Regions from separate parts of the Devosia chinhatensis genome, predicted to be linked through region 2. Evidence: riboswitches for the same ligand, from Rfam matches in the RefSeq annotation. Region 2 holds a riboswitch; the other holds the start of a gene.
The links. Region 2 has a riboswitch for cobalamin ahead of VE26_RS03310 (ABC transporter ATP-binding protein). Riboswitches for the same ligand answer to the same signal wherever they lie in the genome.

Region 1 (7,960 bases), 450 kb from region 2:
CATTGTCTTCCACGACGCCTATCAATATTTCGAAGCCCGCTTCGGCCTCGAGGTCGCCGGTACCGTCACGGTCTCGCCTGAGGCGATGCCCGGCGCCGCCCGCATCGACCAGTTGCGGGCGAGGGTCAGCGAGCTGGGCGCCACCTGCGTTTTCGCAGAGCCCAATTTCGAGCCGGCCATCGTCCGCACCATCGTCGAGGGCACCGAGGCCAGTGCCGGCGTGCTCGATCCTGAAGGCGCGGCCCTCACCGAGGGGCCGAATCTTTATCCCGAACTCCTGCGCGGCCTTGCCAGCGGCCTGCTGGACTGCCTGGGCTGATCCCGCAACGGGGGCGCGCCAGGCGTGCCCCTATTTCAACGGGCCCTTGAAGATGAAGAAGGCGCCAAGGGCAATCAGCGCAAAGCCGATACCGTGGTTCCAGGTCAGCTTCTCGCCCAGGTAGAACACCGCGAACAAGACGAAGACCGAGAGGGAAATGACCTCCTGGATGGTCTTGAGCTCGGCCCCCGAATAGACGCCATAGCCGATGCGGTTGGCGGGCACGGCCAGCCAATATTCGAAAAAGGCGATGGCCCAGCTGATCAGCACCACCACCCACAGCGCCGCGCTGGGAAACTTGAGGTGCCCGTACCAGGCGAAGGTCATGAAAAGATTGGACGCGATCAGCAGCCCGATCGGGGCGAGAGTGGCGAAATTGAAGCCCATGGCAGCACCGGATGAAAGAACCGGCCCTGCCGGCCGGCTCTTTTATCATTCCGCCAAGCCAGCGGAAGCGGGATTTTCGCCTCAGCGCCCCTTTGTGGGTCGCTCGAGCGAGAAGATGTCGTCGCTGACCCCATCCATCTTCTTGCGCACCAGCGCCTGCGCGTCGTGCAGCCCGGCATTGTAGAAATAATTGCCCATCTTTTCGGCAAAGAACGCCATCAGCATTTCCGCCGGAATGGCGCCGATCGTGCTGTCCAGTTCCTCGCGGAAATAGTCCTGGATGTCGGCAACGATGGCCTTGGTTTCGTCGCGATCGAACGTGATGGGCTTCATGGTGACAATCCTCTTGCGGAACGGCGGAGACCGAAGCGCGATCGCGCCGGCGACGAAAGCGTGCGGGCCCGTTCATACCCCGAGTCGCCGATTGCGGGGCGCTCCGGCTTGCGACATTATGCGCCTGCCCGAGGAGGAAATGACCATGCGTGCCCGCCTGTCGCTTGCCATGCTGAGCCTTGCCCTTGTCGCCGCGCCGGCCCTGGCCGGGGATGCGCCCGTCGAGCCGGTGCAATGTGCGGGGATCTTCGGCCCCGATAGTAGCGAGAGCCTCCTGCGCGATACGTTTGGCGACGACAATGTGGTCACCGGCATCGTGCCGGGCCCCGAGGGCACCGAATTGCTGGCCACCACCATCTTTCCCGACGATCCCGATCGTCGCATGGAATTCGGCTGGTTCGACGAGCAGAACCTCGCCCGGCTCAATTATGTCGAGCTCTCTCCCAGCCAGGCCGGCCCACAGGGCGTGCGCATCGGCATGAGCGTGGCCGAAGTCGAGGCTCTCAATGGCCAGCCGTTCGCCGTGGGCGGCTTCTGGTGGGATTATGGCGGCTATGCGATCATCGATGACGGAGCCCTGGCGGGCGTGCTGGAAGGGGGCTGCTATCTCTCCATCCGCTTCGCCCCCGCCGAGGATTACCCCCAGGACATTGACGTGACGCCCGTAGCCGGCGAGGTGCAGGTGCCCAGCGCCGATCCGCTGCTCGCAACGCTCGATACCCGGGTCCAAGTGCTGACCATCGGCTATCCCTGGCCCGAGGATCTGCCGCAGCCCCAATATTGACCCCACGGCCATCGAGGGCGTAAAGCTCTTCATGTGACGGTTCCCCGCGCGCCAGGCGCAACGGGATCAAAAGGGAACACGGTGCGGCGTACCCATCAGGGACCAAGACCGTGGCTGCCCCCGCAACTGTAAGCGGCGGGCGCTCTCGAAAGCCACTGCGCATCCTTTGAGAGCGCGGGAAGGTGAGAGCGCTGCATTCGCCGCGAGCCAGGAGACCTGCCGGCACATCGGGGCACCATGCCCCACCTGTTCACGGCTGTCGGGCGGACGGCGGGCAGTGCTGGCAGCGCTTCGGCTGCCCTGCGCGCGCGTCCGTTTTGCCCCAAGGATTGTAGAGGCGAGCGCGCATGACCACCAAGATCCCCACCACCGTCATCACCGGCTTTCTGGGCGCCGGCAAGACCACCCTCGTGCGTCACATGCTGGCCCATGCCCCCAAGGGCAAGCGCATCGCGCTCATCATCAACGAATTCGGCGATCTTGGTGTCGACAAGGATATTCTCGCCGGTTGCGGCGACGAAACCTGCCGCGAGGAGGACATGGTCGAGCTCTCCAATGGCTGTATCTGCTGCACCGTGGCCGATGAGTTCATTCCCACCATGCAGGCGCTCCTCGCCCGCCCCGAAAAGTTCGATCACATCGTCATCGAAACGTCGGGTCTTGCCTTGCCCCAGCCGCTGATCCGCGCCTTCAACTGGCCCGAGATCAAGGCCCAGGTCACTATCGATGGCGTCGTCACCGTAGCCGATGCCGCAGCTTTGGCCGAGGGTCGTTTCGCCTCCGATGAAGCCGCCGTCGATGCCCAGCGCCGCCAGGACGAGATGCTCGACCACGAAACCCCGCTGGGCGAGCTTTTCGAGGACCAGCTCTCCGCCGCCGACATGGTCATCATCAACAAGACCGACCTCGTCGATCCGGCCCTGCTCGAAAAGGTCGAGCAGAATATCCGCGCCGAACTGCGCCCCGGCGTCGGCATTGTCCGCGCCGCCAATGGCCACGTCGATGTCACCGCCCTTCTGGGCATGGGCATGGAATCGGAAGGCGACATCGACAACCGCCCCAGCCATCACGAGCTCGAACATGGCGGCGAGACCCACGAACACGACGATTTCGACAGCTTCTCGCTCAATCTGGCCGCGGTCGAGGGCAAGGAACACCTGCTCGCCACCATCGAAACGGCGATAAAGTCCCATGACATCCTGCGCCTCAAGGGGTTCGCCGCCATTCCCGGCGCTGCGGCCCGCCTCGCCATCCAGGCCGTCGGTCCGCGCGTCACCGCCTATTTCGACCGCCCCTGGAAGCCGGGCGAAACGCGCGAGACCAATCTCGTCGTGATCGGGGAAAGCCCGCTCGACCGGGATGCGATCACCGCCAGCCTCCGCCGCGCCGAACCTGTCCCGGCCTAGGACCCTGCGCATGGTTCGCATGCAGCGCCCCCACCTCAACCCTTGCCCCGGCTTCCCGGGGAGGCTGGGTGGGGACGCGTCCTGTTGGAGAAACCAGATCTGATGCACCTGCTCTCCGCCCAGGCCGGCGCCATCCAGCAGGAGGGCGAGGCCATCGATCTGGCCCAGACGCCGGGCGATTATGTCTTCGCCTCCTCCGCCGACAGCGAGCTGGCCATGCTGGCTGCCGCTGCCGACCGGGCAGGACAGGATGGCCTGCGTCTCGCCAATATCCTGCGCCTCTCCAACAACCTGTCGGTCGACATGTGGCTGGAGCAGACCGTCTCCAAGGCGCGCCTCGTCGTCCTGCGCCTCATCGGGGGGATCTCCTATTTCCAATATGGTGTCGATGAGCTGACTGCCCTCTGTGCCAATCGCGCCATTCCCCTGGTGCTGATCCCCGGCGACGCCAATCCCGACCCGATCCTGCGCGACCGCTCCACCATCCACGCGGATGACTGGGCGCGCCTCCACCAGCTCTTCATCGCCGGCGGCCCCGACAACGTCGATGCGATCCTTGCAGCCTTCGCCGCGCTGGCAGCGCCTTCACCTCTCCCTCTGGGGAAGAGGTCGGCTGCATCGCAGCCGGGTGAGGGGGGCATCTTGGGCGCACTGGAGCCCCGTGCCTTTCCCCGCTTTGGCCTCTGGCACCCCAGGACCGGCATGACCGACGCCGACGGCCTCTGTGCCCTTTCGTCACCTCTGCGTTCGGGGCCGGGCGAGGGGGGCCTTGGTCTGAGCGAAAATGTGGCGCCGTCGCGCCCCCATATTCCGATCCTCTTCTACCGCGCCGCACTCGAAGGCGCCGGGACCGCCACGCTTGAAGCGCTGGTGAGCGAACTTGAGGCCCGTGGCCTCGCCCCGGTGCCGGTCGTCGTATCGTCGCTCAAGGACCCTGCCTGCATTGGCTTCGTCCAGGAAACGCTTGCCGCCTTCCCACCATCGGCCATCTTCAATCTCACCGCCTTCGCCCTCGGAATTGGCGAACTGGCTGCCGGTCGCAATCCCTTTTCGGGCAGCGATGCGCCCGTCATCCAGCTGATCCAGTCGGGACGGTCGCGGGCGCAATGGCTGGCCGACCCGCAGGGACTTTCGAGCAAGGACATGGCCATGTACCTAGTCATGCCCGAGGTCGATGGTCGTCTTGCGGGCCTGCTTGTCGGCCACAAGGCCGACGCCGTCTGGCATGAACGCACGCAATGCCCGCTCTCGGCCTATGCGCCCGAGGCCGATGGCATCCGGCGGGCCGTCGATCTCGCCGCCAACTGGGCCCGCTTGCGGTCCACCCCCCGCGCCGAAAGGCGCATCGCCATCGTCCTCGCCAATTACCCCATCCGCGACGGTCGGCTCGCCAACGGCGTCGGCTACGACGCTCCCGAAAGCACGGTGAGGATGCTGATGGAACTGGAGCGGGCAGGGTACACGCTCGGCGCATCGGCTCCTGCTGACTATCCCCGCTCCTCCCCCGATCTCATCGCCCTCCTCACCGCCGGCCCGACCAATGCCGCACCCCGGCGCGGCACTGCGGCGGCCATTCTTCCGCTCGCCCGCTATCGCGAACTTCTCGCAACGCTGCCCGAAGAAACACGCGCTGCAATCACTGCGCGCTGGGGCGATCCCGCCGCCGATCCCTTCATCCGCGACGGCCAATTTCATCTTCCCGCCCACCGCTTCGGCAATGTCATTCTCATGCTCCAGCCTGCGCGCGGCTGGCAGATCGACGATACGCTCAGCTACCACGATCCGGCGCTGGTCCCGCCCCACGCCTATATCGCCGCCTATCTCTGGCTGCGGCACGACTTTGCCGCCCATGCCCTCGTGCACAACGGCAAGCATGGCACGCTCGAATGGCTGCCCGGCAAGTCCGCAGCGCTCGACGCCGATTGCTATCCGGACGCGCTCTGGGGGCAATTGCCCCATCTCTATCCCTTCATCGTCAACGATCCGGGCGAGGGCACGCAGGCCAAGCGCCGCACCGGCGCCGTCATCATCGACCATCTCGTTCCCCCTCTCACCCGCGCCGATACTTATGGCCCGCTCAAGGACCTCGAGGCCCTGCTCGACGAATATTATGCGGCCTCGGGCATGGATCGCCGTCGCCTTGCCGATCTCAAGCGCCGCATTCTCGACTTTACCCGCGACAGCCGCCTCGATCAGGACATCGGCCTGCCCGAGGACGAGACCGAAGCCCTGATCAAGATCGACAACTTCCTCTGCGATCTCAAGGAAGCCCAGATACGCGACGGGCTGCATGTCTTTGGGTCTTCGCCAGAGGGAGGGATGGCGCGGGACCTTGCCGTCGCACTGGCCAGAGTGCCACGCGGCGATGCCCCCGGGGATAACTCGCTGATCCGCGCCTTGGCCGATGATCTGAGGCTCGGTTTTGATCCCCTCTCGGCCAAATTAGCCGATCCGTGGCACGGGCCTGACGTTTTCGCCCCTTTGGTCAGTCTCAACGTTAACAGTCTGCCAACCAATTCGCGCATTGGCGACCTTGTGGCCAACCTCGAAGCCATTGCCGCCGAGCTGGTGGACGGCACGCGCCTCTGCCCGCCGGAATGGCCCACGACCGCCGCAGTTCTCCAGACGGTAAAAACCCTGATCGAACCGCGTCTTGCCGCCTCCGGGCCCGCTGAAATGGCGGCCTTTCTCGATGGTCTGGATGGCCGCTTCATCGCGCCCGGTCCCTCGGGCGCGCCGTCGCGCGGGCGGCTCGATGTCCTCCCCACGGGACGCAATTTCTATTCCGTCGATGCTCGCGCCGTTCCCACGCCGAGTGCCTGGGAGCTGGGCCGCAAATCGGCGGAAAGCCTGGTTCTGCGGCACCTGCAGGATCATGGTCATCACCTGCGCAGTGCCGCTTTGTCCGTCTGGGGCACGGCCAATATGCGCACCGGCGGCGACGACATTGCCCAGGCCATGGCGCTGATCGGCGCCCGCCCCGTCTGGGACCCGGGCTCGCTGCGTGTGTCCGGCTACGAGATCATTCCCCTGGCCCGGCTCGGTCGCCCCCGCGTCGACGTTACTCTCAGGATTTCCGGCTTTTTCCGCGATGCCTTCCCGGCCCAGATCGCCCTGTTCGACCGGGCCGCCCGCGCCATCGGCGCCCTCGACGAACCCGAGGACGACAATCCCATCGCCGCCCGCATGCGGGCCGAGGCCCTGGGTCTGATGGCCGCGGGCCGGAGCCAGGACGAGGCCGCGCTCGAAGCCGGAGCTCGCATTTTCGGTTCGCGGCCCGGCACCTATGGGGCGGGCCTGGGGCAGCTGATCGACAGCGGCGCCTGGACTGGCAAGGCCGATCTCGCCGACCAGATCCTGCGCTGGGGCCAGTATGCCTATGGCGCGGCCTCTGCCGGCCTGCCAATGCCCGACCGGTTCCGCACCCGGCTGGGCGGCGTCGAGGCCATCATCCACAATCAGGACAATCGCGAGCACGACCTGCTCGACAGCGACAATTATTACCAGTTCGAAGGCGGCCTCTCGGTGGCCGCCGAAACCCTGTCCGGTCAGAAGCCCTCCGCCTACCACAACGATCACTCCCGCCCCGATACACCCAGGATCCGCTCCCTGGAGGAAGAGATCAGCCATGTCATGCGCTCTCGCGTGGTCAATCCGAAATGGATAGCCGGCATGCAGCGCCACGGCTATCGCGGTGCCTTCGAGATCATCGCCACAGTCGATTTCATGTTCGCCTTCGCCGCCACGACCGGCGCGGTGCGCACCCACCATTTCGACCTCGCCTTCGAGGCTTTCGTCGAGGATGATTCCGTACGGGAATGGCTTAGGGGCGCCAATTCTTTCGGCTATGACGAGCTGATTGCCCGGTTCAACGACGCGCGGCGCCGTGGGTTCTGGTCTCCCCGCTCCAATTCCGCCTACGCCTATCTCGAGGAAACGCCATGACCGACAAGCCGGCCAAGAAGATCGACCTGATGAGCGAAGCCGAGCGCGACGCCTATCACGCTGAAAAGATGAAGAAAAAGAAGGCGGCGCGCGACAAGATCCTCTCAACCAAGACCGAGGAGAAGGGCCTGCTCATCGTTCATACCGGCAAGGGCAAGGGCAAGTCGACCGCCGCTTTCGGCATGGTCTTCCGCGCTCTGGGCAACGGTATGCGCGTCGGCGTCGTCCAGTTCGTCAAGGGCGTCTGGAACACCGGCGAACGCACCGTGCTCGACAAGTTTCCCGGCCAGGTCACGATCAACGCCATGGGCGAAGGCTTCACCTGGGATGTGGCCGATCGCCAGCGCGATCTGGCCGCCGCTGCCAAGGCGTGGGAGCAGGCCAAGGCACTGATCCTTAATCCCGAATACGACATGGTGCTGCTCGACGAGCTCAACATCTGCCTGCGCTACGATTATCTGCCCATAGCCGAGGTGGTCGCATTCCTCAGCAGCAAGCCCGAGAACAAACACGTCATCGTCACCGGCCGCAATGCCAAGGACGAGCTGATCGAGATCGCCGATCTCGTCACCGAAATGACCGAGATCAAGCATCATTTCCGCGCTGGCGTGAAAGCCCAGAAGGGCATCGAGTTCTAGCAGGCCTGCGCCTGGAACGAGCGCTCAAGCCCCGATAGCACGCTGTCCAGCCGGCCAAGATCAGCAATGTTGTGTTCCAGCCTAAAGGCGGCAAAGCTGGCGCCGTCGCAGAGCAGGATCATGCGTTGCTGCACGATCCGATGGTCGC
Region 2 (7,960 bases):
CGCGACCTTCTGGAGAGCGCCAAGGCCGCCAACATGAACATGATGCGCATCTGGGGCGGCGGGCAATACGAGCCCGACTGGTTCTACGATATGTGCGATGAGCTGGGCATCCTCATCTGGCACGACTTCATGTTCTCGTGCATGAGCTATCCTTCGGACCGCACGTTCCTCGCCTCGGTGGAAACGGAGATTACCCAGCAGGTCCGCCGGCTGAGCCACCATGCCTCGATCGCGCTCTGGTGCGGCGACAACGAGGTGATTGGCTCGCTCAACTGGTATCCCGAAACCAAAGCGGACATGGGCCGCTACATTGCCAATTACGACCGGCTCAATTCCCTGCTGCACCGGATCGTGGAAGACGAAGACCCGGTGCGCCGGTTCTGGCCGTCCTCGCCCTCGCTGGGCTATCTCGACTTTTCCGACGGCTGGCATTCGGACACCCGCGGCGACCTGCATTACTGGGACGTCTGGCACTCGGCCAAGAGCTTCGATGCCTATCGCAGCATCAATCCGCGCTTCGCTTCCGAATTCGGCTTCCAGTCCTTCACCTCGATGAATGTCATCGAGACCTTTGCCGAAGAGAAGGACCGTAATCCCTCTTCGCCGGTGATGGAAAACCATCAGCGCAACAATGGCGGCAATGCGCGCATCATCGAGACGATGAACCGCTATTTCCGCTTCCCGCGCGATTTCGACCAGATGGTGTTCCTTTCCCAGATCCAGCAGGGTCTCGCCATCAAGACAGCCATCGAGTATTGGCGCTCGACCAAGCCGCGCTGCATGGGCACGCTCTATTGGCAGATCAACGACATCTGGCCGGTGGCGAGCTGGTCGAGCCTCGATTATGGTGGGCAGTGGAAGCTGATGCACTACATGGCGCGGCGCTTCTTCACCCTGGTCAATGTCGTGGCCGTGCCCAATGCCGATAACAGCGCCATCGTGCTCAAGGCCATCAACGACACGGGCAATCCGGTTTCGGTGGCGCTCGAGGTCCGGGCAGTGCGCGTGGGCGGCGAAAGTCGTATCGTGTTTTCGGGCACAACGGAGGTCGGGCCCGATGCCGCCAAGGCACTGGCCGATCTCTCCATCACCGATCTGGCCGCAGAGGAATTCCTGTTCTTCAGCTGGACTGACGACAACGGCCTTGCGCTCGGTGAGAACGACTATTTCCCAAAGCCCTACAAGGCCTATGAACTGGTCGAGGCCAGCATATCCGCCCGATGGTCGGATCGCGACGGGCAGGCCGTTCTGACCCTTGAAAGCGACAAGCCGGCCTTCTTCGCCACGGCCAGTGTCGATGTTCCCGGCTATTTCTCGGACAATGCGCTGACTTTGCTGCCGGGCCGCAAGGCCGAGCTGGTCTTCCATGCGCGGCATGGCGCAAGCGTGACCTCGGCGGACCTGGCGCCATCGCTCAGGGTCCGGCACCTGGCCGAGACGTTCTGAGCGAAATCAACAAAGGACAAGGCCAAGCCGGTCGGCGAGGCCTTGTCGCGGCGTCGCGAAGGCTGAAGCCAGCGAGCGATGGCCCGGATTGTCCGGTCCATGCATGCGGTCTTCCATACAAGGTTGACTTGTCTCTGCGTGTCGGCCATCGGTGAGCCCGTTGCCGCTTCGCGGCCTGGATAAGCTCATGCCCGCAATTGCCCCTATCGAGAGCCGAGCCAATCTGGGCATCGCCCTGGTTCTGCTGTCGCAACTGGCCTTGCTGGTGCTCGACATTTCGGCGAAGTGGCTTTCGGTGGAAGGTATGCCCACGGGCGAGATCGTCTTCGTCCGCTACAGCATGCACCTTGTTCTGTTGCTGCTGCTTTTCCTGCCCGTGACCGGGCGGCTTCTGTTTGTCAGCAATAATTGGAAGCTCGAAATCCTACGCGGGGCCTGTCTGCTGGCGACGACGGGACTGAATTTCCTGGCGATGCGCAGCCTGCCGCTGACGGTGACGAGCGCCATCCAGTTCACCTCGCCGCTGATCGTCTGTGCGCTGTCGGGGCCGCTTTTGGGCGAGGCTGTGGGCTGGCGGCGGTGGCTCGCCATCGGCGTGGGGTTCATCGGCATCCTCATCATCGTCCGACCCGGATCGGAGGCCTTCCAGCCCGCGGCGCTCCTCAGCGTCGGCTGCGCGATCTTCCTGGCTTTTTTCTCGATCCTGACGCGCAAGCTCGCGGGCGTCGATACGGCGCTGACCCAGCAATTCTATGCCGGCGCGACGCCGATCGTCCTGCTGCTGCCCGTGGCCTTCGCCGACTGGACCTGGCCAAGCCAGCCCATTTCCTGGGTGGCTTTCTTCATCATGGGCGGGGCCGGGTTGTGCGGGCATTACCTCAATTCGGTCGCCCACCGGTTCGCAACGCCCGCCATGCTGGCGCCGTTCAGCTATCTCAGCCTGCTCTACCTTTCGATGGCGAGCTGGCTGGTGTTCAGCCAGCCGCCGGACAGGTTCTTCGTGCTCGGTGCCGCCATCATCATCGCCAGCGGTCTCTATATCTGGCTGCGCGAGCGGCAATTGGCGCGGGCGGCCAGCGTGGTGGACGTCGAGCGCTAGCGCTCCGCCTCGTCCACTTCGCGCAGCGGCTTCTTCTCGGGCGCCATGCCATGGGTGATGAGGCGGGCGCTGCGCTGGCCGGTGAGATAGATCCACAGCCAGCTCAGCGTGATGAAGATGCGCGTACGGGTTTCGACCAGGAAATAGATATGGGCAAAGCCCCAGATCCACCAGGCGAGCCAGCCCTTGAGCTTGATGCGTCCGAAATCGATGACGGCCGAACTCCTGCCGATCGTGGCGAGATCTCCGGCATGGCGGTAGCGGAAGGTCAGGGGCGTCGCATCGCCGGAAGCCCGTCGGCGGATTACGGCTGCGACATGCTCGCCGGCCTGCTTGGCGGCGGGCGCGACGCCGGGAACCGGCTTGCCGTTGTCCCGCGTGATGCTGGCGACATCGCCGATGACGAAGATATCGGCCATGCCGGGCACCGAAAGATCGGGACCGACAGCGACGCGGCCGGCCTTGTCGCCCTCGATGCCGAGCCAGGCGGCCACCGGGGATGCGGCGACGCCTGCCGCCCAGATGATGGTCTTGGTGTCGATGCGCTTTTCGCCAAAGGAAACGCCGTCGGCATCGATCTCGGAGACCATCTGGCCTAGTTCCACCTCGATCCCGGCCTTGCGCAGCGCCTGCAGCGTGTAATCGGACAATTCGGGGTCGAAATTGAGCAGAACCCGATCGCCGCCCTCGATCAGCACGACGCGCAGATCGTCGGGCGAGAGCGTGTTGAACTGGCCGCGAATGCTGGCCCGGCCGAGCTCGAAAATGGCGCCGGCCATTTCGACCCCAGTGGGGCCGGCCCCGATAATGGCAAAGGTGAGGAGCGCGCGGCGGCGGGCAGGGTCGGTTTCCCGCTCGGCGGCTTCCAGCGCCAGCAGCAATTTGCGGCGAATGGCGGTGGCGTCCTCGATGGTCTTGAGGCCGGGCGCAAAATCTTCCCATTGGTCATTGCCGAAATAGGCATGCTGGGCGCCGGTGGCGAGCACGAGGCTGTCATAGGGCGCGCGGCTGCCATCCTCCAGCAGGACCTGCCGGGCGGACGTGTCGACGCCGACCACGGTGGCCATGACCACCCGCACGTTCTTCTGCCGCCGCAGCAGGTGGCGGATGGGCCAGGCGATCTCCGAGGGGCTGAGAGTGGCGGTGGCGACCTGATAGAGCAGGGGCTGGAACAGGTGGTGGTTGCGCCGGTCGATGAGGAGAATGTCGACATCGGCGCCCGCAAGCGCCTTGGCCGCTGCCAGACCGCCAAAGCCTCCGCCGACAATCACGACGCGGTGCCTGGGATCTGTCATGACGCTCTCCTTATGGGGGTACGCCGGGCTAGGAAGAAAGCTGCCGGCGCCAGTTCTCGACATAAAGATCGAACCCTGCCGAATGCAGCGGTTCGCATGCGGGAACCTCGCACGCTTCCGAAAGGCCCCCACCGAACAACAGGCTGGCGCCCAGGCTGGTTCCGGTCGAATCCCCGGAGGGCCGGACCGGCACACCGGCAAGACGGGCCAGAGCCTGCCCGAAGAGCCGATTGCGCGCCAGCGGCCCTTCGATGACGATCGACCGCCCCAGCCCGCACAAGTCGAGCGCTTCGCGCGCCATCAGGGCCAGGTAAAGCGAGGCAGCCGCATTGCGCTGGCCCGGCGTCAACGACCCGGAAGCCTGGGTCCAGCCCCCGGTCCTGAGGCCGAAAGGGCCGACCCCCGGCACGAAGCTGGGCAGGGCCATGATGCCGGTGTCGATGACATGAGCAATCTCGGCCTCGGTCGGTGTAACGATCTGGGGCACGAGCAGGTCGAATTCCCGGCCGCCCATGAACCGGGCGGTGGGCACGGGACGGCCATGGGCATCGACATTGGCGAGACTGTCGCGGCGGGGATCGAGCCCGGATGTCTTCCCGCCAAGGGTCATCAGGATGGTCCAGGTGCCGGAAGAGAGAATGGTCTGCGGCCCCGTGTCCCGGCCCAGATGGGGCACGAGCGAGGCGTTCGAATCATGAATGCCGCAGGCAACAGGCAGATCGGCGGCAAGGCCGGTGATAGCCGCGATCTCGGGCAGCAGCGTGCCGATCACCGAGGCCGCAGGCCGCAGCGGCGGGAAGAGGCTGCGCCAGCCCAGCGCATCGACCATGCTGGAGTAATCGCCGCGGTCAGGCGCCCACAGGTCGGTGTGACAGCCGAGCGACGTCACTTCGCTGGCTAGGGTGCCGGTCAGCCGCCAGGCCCAATATTGCGGATAGGGCAGGATGGCCGTAGCCTCGCCGAAGGCGTCTGGAAAGGCACGTGACTGCCAGAACAGCTGCGCACCCCAGTTCAACCCGCCGGGCAGGCGGGGCGACAGGGTTTCGGAAAAATCCGGCCGCACCCGTTCATAGGCCTCCCGGGCCGCATCGGGCACATCGCTCTCATAGTCGAGGACGGGCAGGACGAGGCCCTTGTCATTCACCAGCGCACCGCAGGCGCCATGCGTGGTAATGGAGATGCCGTCAATGCCATGGGTCCGACCCAGGTCGGCAAGCGCCTCGATGATGAAGGCCCAAAGCCGCTCCACATCCATATGAGGATAGGGAATGTCCTCGAGAACGATGTTGGGCGTGGTGCGCGCGCCCCGCTGCACGCCGTCAGCTCTGTCGATCACGACAACCTTGGCATTGGTCTTGCCGATATCGATGACAGCGATGTGGCGCGGCGGTGAAGACGACATTTCTGGCCCCGATGCAGTGCATCCGGCATGTAGCGGATTTCGGGCATCGGCGCCAGAACTGACATGTTAGTGCGGCAAACGGGGCAGTGTGTCTATTTGACGATGAGCACCGGCAGGCTGGAATGGGACAGCACCTCGGACGCCTGGCTGCCCAGAAGCAGCCGACCGAGGCCACGGCGGCCATGCGAGCCCATGACGATGAGGTCGGCGCCCTGTTCCTTGGCGGCATGCAGAATGCCGTCAGCGGCGGTGCTGTTGGAGATATGGAGCGTTGCCAGCGCGACTCCCTTGTCCCTTGCGACCGCCTCTGCGGCGGTGAGGGTGGCGCGCGCCGATTCCGCCTTTGCCTGATCGAGATTGTCGATGACCGAAGAGGTGTCGACCATCATCATCTGGGCGCCCGACGCCACGATGACGGAGGGTTCGGTGATGGTGACGGCGGTGACCTTCGCATTGGTCCCGGCCGCAAGGGCGAGGGCGTGGGTGAGCGCCTTGGTGCTCAATTCCGAGCCGTCGACGGCGCAGATGATGCTTGAATACATGTCGCTTCCCTTCTCTTGTGGACGCTTTTGACCTTAGGGCAACGCGGGCCCACGCGCTTTGATCCAGATCAGGCGCGTGTCGTGTCGAAGGGCGTTGACAAGAGCAGGACGCTGCGGCCATATCGGAATGTCGAAGGTTCCCGACGGGCAAAGGCCTTGAAGGGATCAAAAGGGAACACGGTGCGGCGTACCCATCAGGGACCAAAACCGTGGCTGCCCCCGCAACTGTAAGCGGAGAGCTCTTTCGGAACACCACTGGCCCAAAAGGCTGGGAAGGTCGGAAGCGCGATGACCCGCGAGCCAGGAGACCTGCCATCGACATCAACGAAACCCGGCCGGGGTGTGCCGAGGGGAACGACGATGGCGCATGACGACCATATCATTGCATTTTGCCTGAGCGATCCTATCGCCCCTCCGTGCCTTTTTGGCGGAGGTTCCGATGGAGCTCGCACAACGCCTTGTCGGCACTGAACCGGCGCGTCTCGACGTTGCAGGGCTGAGCTGGGGGCCGCACGGCAAGCCGGGCATCGTAAAGGATGTCAGCTTTGGCGTGGAGCCCGGCCAGATGCTGGCGATCGTCGGTCCCAACGGGGCCGGCAAGTCGAGCCTCTTGCGCTGCCTTTACCGCTTTCACCGACCCTCGGCCGGCACGGTCCGTCTCGACGGCGCCGATATCTGGACACTCAAGCCCAAGGCGCTGGCGCGTCGCGTCGCCACGGTGCTGCAGGAGCAGGCTTCCGATTTCGGCCTTTCGGTCGCCGAGATCATCGAGCTGGGCATGACCCCGCATCTCGACGAACGGACCGGTGCGCCTTCCGACCCGGTCGAGGATGCGCTGACGCTGATGAACCTTGCGGCGTTGGCGGCCCGCGATTTCGGTTCGCTTTCGGGCGGGGAAAAGCAGCGTGTGATGATCGCCCGGGCGCTGGTGCAAAAGCCTGACCTGCTCATTCTCGACGAGCCCACCAACCATCTCGATATCCGCCACCAGCTCGAAGTGCTCGAATTGCTGGCGAGCCTCGACATCACCGTCATCGTGTCGCTGCATGACCTGGCGCTGGCCTGTGCCCATGCCGATCGGGTCCTGGTGCTGCAGGACGGTCGGGCCGTGCAGTTCGGCACCCCGCTGGACGCCCTGACGCCCGAGATCATCCGCCACACTTTCGCGGTCGAGACAGCCATCGACAGCCACCCGGCCACCGGGCGTCCCCGCTTTTCCTTTCACCTGAACCTGCCAAAACCATGAGGGATATATCCATGCGTCTTCTCGCCGTCCTTGCGGTCTCGACCGCCCTTTGCGTGCTTCCCGCCTCAGCCTCCGACTTTCCCGTGACCGTGCAGAGCTGCGACCGCGAGGTGACCTTCGAGGCCGCGCCGCAACGCGCCATCTCCAATGACGTCAATCTTACCGAGATGATGCTGGCGCTGGGCCTGACCGGGCACATGGTTGGCTATACGGGTGTCTCGGACTGGAAGACGCTGGACGAGACGCTGCGCGCGGGCGTGGGCCAGTTGCCCGAATTGTCGAGCAATTATCCGACCAAGGAAGTGCTGCTCGGCGCGGATGCCGACTTCTTCTTCGCCGGCTGGAATTACGGCATGCGGGTGGGCGGGGAAGTGACGCCCGATACGCTGGGCGAATTCGACATCGCCGTCTACGAGCTGACGGAAAGCTGCATTCACATCATGGACAAGCCCAAGGCTTCCATCGACGATATGTATAACGACCTGCTCAATCTGGGCCGCATCTTCGGCGTTGCCGAGACGGCGCAGGCGCTGGTCGATGGCTACAAGGACGATCTGGCGGACTTTACTGCCAGCCTGCCGGCGCTCGAGGAGGACGTGGCGGTCTTCGTCTACGATTCGGGTGAGAACAAGCCCTTCACCGCCGGCCGCTATGGCATGCCGACGGCCCTGATCGAGGCGGCAGGCGGCACCAATATCATGGACGACGTGGAGTCCAGCTGGGTCGAGATCGGCTGGGAGCCGGTGATCGAGCGCAATCCGGAGGTGATCGTCATTGTCGATTATGGCAGCGTCACTGCCGAGCAGAAGGCCGACTTCATGCGCAGCAATCCGGCCTTCAAGGATATTCCGGCGGTGGTGAACGACCGCTTCGTCGTCCTGCCCTATGTCGAGGCGACGCCCGGCCCGCGCAATGTCGCCGCCATCAAGA

Region 1: it holds a riboswitch for cobalamin, as region 2 does, so the genes downstream of both, cobW (cobalamin biosynthesis protein CobW) here and VE26_RS03310 (ABC transporter ATP-binding protein) in region 2, are expected to answer to the same signal.

The regions. Positions count from the first base shown of each region.
Region 1 is NZ_JZEY01000054.1:213,637-221,596, forward strand. It holds gene VE26_RS01195 (zinc ABC transporter substrate-binding protein) at 1-319, shown strand, start outside; gene VE26_RS01200 (DMT family protein) at 350-706, opposite strand; gene VE26_RS01205 (DUF2164 domain-containing protein) at 788-1,039, opposite strand; gene VE26_RS01210 (hypothetical protein) at 1,179-1,823, shown strand; cobalamin riboswitch at 1,844-2,061, shown strand; gene cobW (cobalamin biosynthesis protein CobW) at 2,171-3,229, shown strand; gene cobN (cobaltochelatase subunit CobN) at 3,332-7,174, shown strand; gene cobO (cob(I)yrinic acid a,c-diamide adenosyltransferase) at 7,171-7,812, shown strand; gene VE26_RS01230 (hypothetical protein) at 7,809-7,960, opposite strand, start outside.
Region 2 is NZ_JZEY01000054.1:663,759-671,718, forward strand. It holds gene VE26_RS03285 (beta-mannosidase) at 1-1,446, shown strand, start outside; gene VE26_RS03290 (DMT family transporter) at 1,634-2,545, shown strand; gene VE26_RS03295 (NAD(P)/FAD-dependent oxidoreductase) at 2,542-3,840, opposite strand; gene VE26_RS03300 (FGGY-family carbohydrate kinase) at 3,869-5,242, opposite strand; gene VE26_RS03305 (universal stress protein) at 5,335-5,784, opposite strand; cobalamin riboswitch at 5,902-6,115, shown strand; gene VE26_RS03310 (ABC transporter ATP-binding protein) at 6,224-7,030, shown strand; gene VE26_RS03315 (ABC transporter substrate-binding protein) at 7,042-7,960, shown strand, end outside.